2 regions of the Streptomyces sp. NPDC058457 genome follow, and region 1 is predicted to be linked to the other one. Evidence: riboswitches for the same ligand, from Rfam matches in the RefSeq annotation. Region 1 holds a riboswitch; the other holds the start of a gene.
What was found. A riboswitch is a leader RNA that binds a small molecule or an ion and turns the genes downstream of it on or off. The one in region 1 is predicted to bind cobalamin.

Region 1 (2,190 bases):
AGGGCCGCCAGCAGCGTGTGCGCCAACGGGTAAGCACCCAGAGCCACTTGGGCGAGGATCACCGCGGACATACCCCAGTCGAGCCCGGGCGGCCCGTCCTCTGCGTTGGTCCAGTCGATGACCCGAGGGCCGTCGGGGGTCAGCTCCCCCAGCTCTCAACTTCGTTCGAGCCGGGGGGACCCCCATCGTTGTCCGGATGCAGGTCGAGGTGGAGGACCCGGGCACCCGGGTCGGCCGGATCCCGGCCCGGCACGGCGTGCAGTCGCCGCAGCAGCGAGGCGAGCAGCGCCCCGCCCTCCGCCGCGTCCGTCTCCCCCGCCAGCAGCGCCGCCAGCATGGTCGGACCGGACAGGCGCTCCATGACCAATTCGGTACGGGACGCGGACGGCCGTACCCGGGGCGCCGGGTAGCCGTGCTCCCGTACGTACGTCATCACCGCGCCCTCGGCGGCCGCGTCCCCCCAGCCGTCCCGGTCCCGGCGCAGCACCCACGCCTCGTCGATCTCGTACACGTCGGCCGAACGCCCCGAGCCGAGCAGTCTCCCCGTCATGGCATGACCATAACGAAACGGTCCTCGCACAGCCCCCTCTCAGCTTCCCCCGGGCGGCCGGTAAGGTAGCCGGGTCGTCATCACCCGTACGGGGGGAAGCCGGTGCAATTCCGGCGCTGACCCGCAACCGTGAGCCACATCCCGTGTGGCAAGCCGGACCGCCGCGCCCGGGACGTTGAGGGCTCATGTGCGCCGGCGCCCGCCGTCGCACGGCACCGTCGAGGTTTACGGAGCCGAGCCGCCGGGGTGTCCCGTGCTGCCCGGCTCCCCGCAGGGAGAGGCACCCGCCGACCATGACCGTCCTCCGCCGCACCGCCGGGGTGCTGGCCGCCACCGCGGTCATCGGTACCGCCACACCCGTGACGACCGCACTGGCCGCCGGCACCGCGTCCCCGTCGCCGTCCGCGTCGGTGGTCCTCCCGTCGGGGCTGTACGGCGGTTCGGACCCCAGGTTCGACGGTGTCTGGCGTCAGTCCCTCGCCCTGCTGGCCCAGCGCGCGGTGGGGGTCACCCCGGCCGCGAGGGCGGTGGACTGGCTGGCCGGGCAGCAGTGCGCGAACGGCTCGTTCGCCGCGTTCCGCGCCGAGCCGACGGCGGCCTGCGACGCCAAGGTGGCGGTCGACACGAACAGCACGGCCGCCGCCGTACAGGCGCTGAAGGCGGCCGGCGGGCACGACGATGCCGCGGAGAAGGCCGTGACCTGGCTGAAGTCGCAGCAGAACGAGGACGGCGGCTGGGGCTACACCCCGGGCTCGGCCAGCGACACCAACTCCACGGGCGTGGTCGTCGGCGCGCTCGCGGCGGCCGGCGCGAGCGCGGACAGGTCGCCGTACGACCTCCTCGCCAAGTGGTCCGTCCCCTGCGACGAGGACGGTGGCGGCGCGCTCGCCTACCAGCCGGACAAGCAGGGGAAGCTGGCCGCCAACGCGGACGCGACCGCGGCCGGGGTGCTCGGGGCCCTCGGCAAGGGGTTCGTGACGACGGCCGGGAAGGCCCCGGCGCAGGGCTATGTCTGCGCCGACTCCGACAAGGCCCTGACCCGGGAGGAGGTGGCCCGCAACGGCGCCGCGTACCTGGGGGACGCCATGTTCACGACCGGCCACCTCGTCTCGGCGCTGCCCGGTGCCAAGCCCCAGCCGGACTACGGCAACACCGCCGACGCGGTCGTCGCCATGGCCGCGCAGGGCTGGACGAAGCCCGCGAAGAAGCCGTACGCCTGGCTGGAGGCGCACGCTGTGCCGTGGGCGGAGCAGAGCGGGCCCGCGGCCTACGCCGAACTGATCCTCGCCGCGCACGCGATGGGCGCGGACCCGCGCGACTTCGGCGGGACGAACCTGGTGACGGCGCTGAACGCGACGGGCCCGGCCCCGCGGGCGGCCGCCGCGAAGCACACCGGGGAGAAGAAGTCGGGCAGCAGCGTGTGGTGGATCGTCGGCACCGGTCTCGTCGCCGGTATCGGCATCGGCTTCCTGCTCAGCGGCCGCCGGAAGCAGCAGCAGCTGTGAGCGCGGTCCGCCGTGCGGGGCTGCTGCTCCTGGCCGCGCTGACGCTGTGCGCGACGGCCGCCGGGCCGGCGGCGGCCACCGGTTACCGCTACTGGTCCTTCTGGGAGCGGGACGGCGGGCACTGGACGTACGCCA
Region 2 (2,190 bases), on a different contig from region 1:
CGTGTCGCAGGTCGCCGAGCGGCTGGGGGTGGCCCGGTCCACCGCGCACCGGTTGCTGGCGATGCTCGTGTACCGGGACTTCGCCGTCCAGGGCGAGGACCGGGTCTACCGCGCCGGGCCGGTCCTGGAGCTGGCCGCGCACTCGCAGTCACAGGTGTCGCGGCTGCGGGCGGTCGCGCTGCCGCATCTGCAGCGGCTGGTCGAGCTGGTGGCGGAGACGGCCAACCTCGCCGTCCGCACAGGCGACTCCGTCCGGTTCATCGCCAGCGTGGAGTGTGCGCGGGTGCTCCGGGTGGGGTCCCGGGAGGGGATGGTGTTCCCGGCACACCGGACCACGGGCGGACTGCTGCTGCTGGCGGACCTGCCGGAGGAGCAGCTGGCGGAGGTGTACGCGGAGGAGCGGTACCGGGACCGGCCGGCCGAGCGGCCGGACCTCGCCGGGCTGCGGCGGGAGCTGGCGCGGGTGCGGCGGGGTGGCTTCGCCGTGAACCGGGAGCGGTCGGAGCGGGGGCTGCTCGCGGTGGGGGTGCCGGTTCGGGGGGCCGACGGGAGGGTGGTGGCGGGGGTCTCGGTCTCGCTGCCGAGCGTGCGGTACGAGAAGGGCCGGCTGGGGGAGTTGGTGGCGGCCTTGGGCGGAGTGGCTCGGGGGATCGAGGGGGAGCTCGTCTAAGGGGGTGGGGGTTGTTGTGGTGTGACGGCTGCGGGCTCTCCGTGGCTGGTCGCGCTCACGCGGCGGAGCCGCACATCGACGACGCCCCGCGCCCCTTCGGGGGCGCGTTAAGCTGATCGTGCAGCTGGTTCGTCCCGTTGGCCAGACGGGACGTCGTAAGAGGGAACCCGGTGTGAGTCCGGGACTGCCCCGCAGCGGTGAGTGGGAACGACCGCCGTCATACGCACTGGATCCACCGGATCCGGGAAGCGACGGCCAGTAGGGGTCTCGTACGACTGCGTACGACTTTGTACGACGAGACGCGCCCGCGAGTCCGAAGACCTGCCAACTGCCCGTGCGCGAGCCACTCGTGCGCGGACATCCCGGTGACCTCGTGGGCGGGTCGGCGTGCACATCGGACGGACGGTCGGGTACGACCGTCGCCGTCCGGTTCGTCATCCCTTCGCGCTCTCGTCCCGTCACCGGGACCTCAGGGAATCGTCTCGCGAAGGAGATCTCCGTGACAGCCAAGTCCGCAGCCGCGGCAGCCCGGGCCACCGTGTACGGCTACCCCCGCCAGGGGCCGGCCCGGGAACTGAAGAAGGCGATCGAGAGCTACTGGCAGGGCCGGGTCACCGCCGACGCCCTGCATGCCACCGCCGCCGAACTGCGCCGCTCCACCTGGCGGCAGCTCGCCGAGGCCGGCATCCACGAGGTGCCGACCGGCGACTTCTCGTTCTACGACCACGTCCTCGACACCACCGTGATGGTCGGCGCCGTCCCCGAGCGGCACCGCGCCGCCGTCGACGCCGATGCCCTGGACGGCTACTTCGCCATGGCCCGCGGCACCCAGGACGTCGCGCCGCTGGAGATGCCGAAGTGGTTCGACACCAACTACCACTACCTGGTGCCGGAGTTGGGCCCCGACACCGTCTTCGCCACGAACTCCGCCCAGCAGGTGGGCGAGCTGCGGGAGGCGCTGGTCCTCGGACTCACCGCCCGGCCGGTGCTGGTCGGCCCGGTCACCTATCTGCTGCTGGCCAAGCCGGCGCCCGGCGTGCCCGCCGGCTTCGACCCGCTCACCCTCCTCGACCGGCTGCTCCCGGTGTACGCCGAGGTCCTCGCCGACCTGCGGGCGGCCGGCGCCGAGTGGGTGCAGCTCGACGAGCCCGCCCTGGTCCAGGACCGCACCCCGGCCGAACTGGCCGCCGTCGCCCGCGCCTACCGCGACCTGGGCGCCGGCACCGACCGGCCGAAGCTCCTGGTCGCCTCCTACTTCGACCGGCTCGGCGAGGCCCTGCCGGTGCTGGCCAAGGCTCCGGTGGAGGGGCTCGCCCTGGACTTCACCGGGGCGGCGGCCGCCAACCTGGACGCTCTGGCCGCCGTCGGCGGGCTGCCCGGCAAGCGACTGGTCGCCGGTGTCGTCAACGGCCGCAACATCTGGGTCAACGACCTGCCGGCGTCCCTCACCGTCCTCGGCACCCTGCTGGGCCTCGCCGACCGGATCGACGTCGCCGCCTCCTGCTCTCTCCTGCATGTGC

Region 2: it holds a riboswitch for cobalamin, as region 1 does, so the genes downstream of both, metE (5-methyltetrahydropteroyltriglutamate--homocysteine S-methyltransferase) here and ACFWPS_RS22635 (prenyltransferase/squalene oxidase repeat-containing protein) in region 1, are expected to answer to the same signal.

Annotation. Positions count from the first base shown of each region.
Region 1 is NZ_JBHXLU010000028.1:4,906-7,095, forward strand. Features, by position in the region: partial or broken gene ACFWPS_RS22630 (phosphotransferase) at 1-550, opposite strand, end outside; cobalamin riboswitch at 605-736, shown strand; gene ACFWPS_RS22635 (prenyltransferase/squalene oxidase repeat-containing protein) at 844-2,055, shown strand; gene ACFWPS_RS22640 (SCO2322 family protein) at 2,052-2,190, shown strand, end outside.
Region 2 is NZ_JBHXLU010000126.1:18,482-20,671, reverse strand. Features, by position in the region: gene ACFWPS_RS49620 (IclR family transcriptional regulator) at 1-670, shown strand, start outside; cobalamin riboswitch at 779-1,014, shown strand; gene metE (5-methyltetrahydropteroyltriglutamate--homocysteine S-methyltransferase) at 1,170-2,190, shown strand, end outside.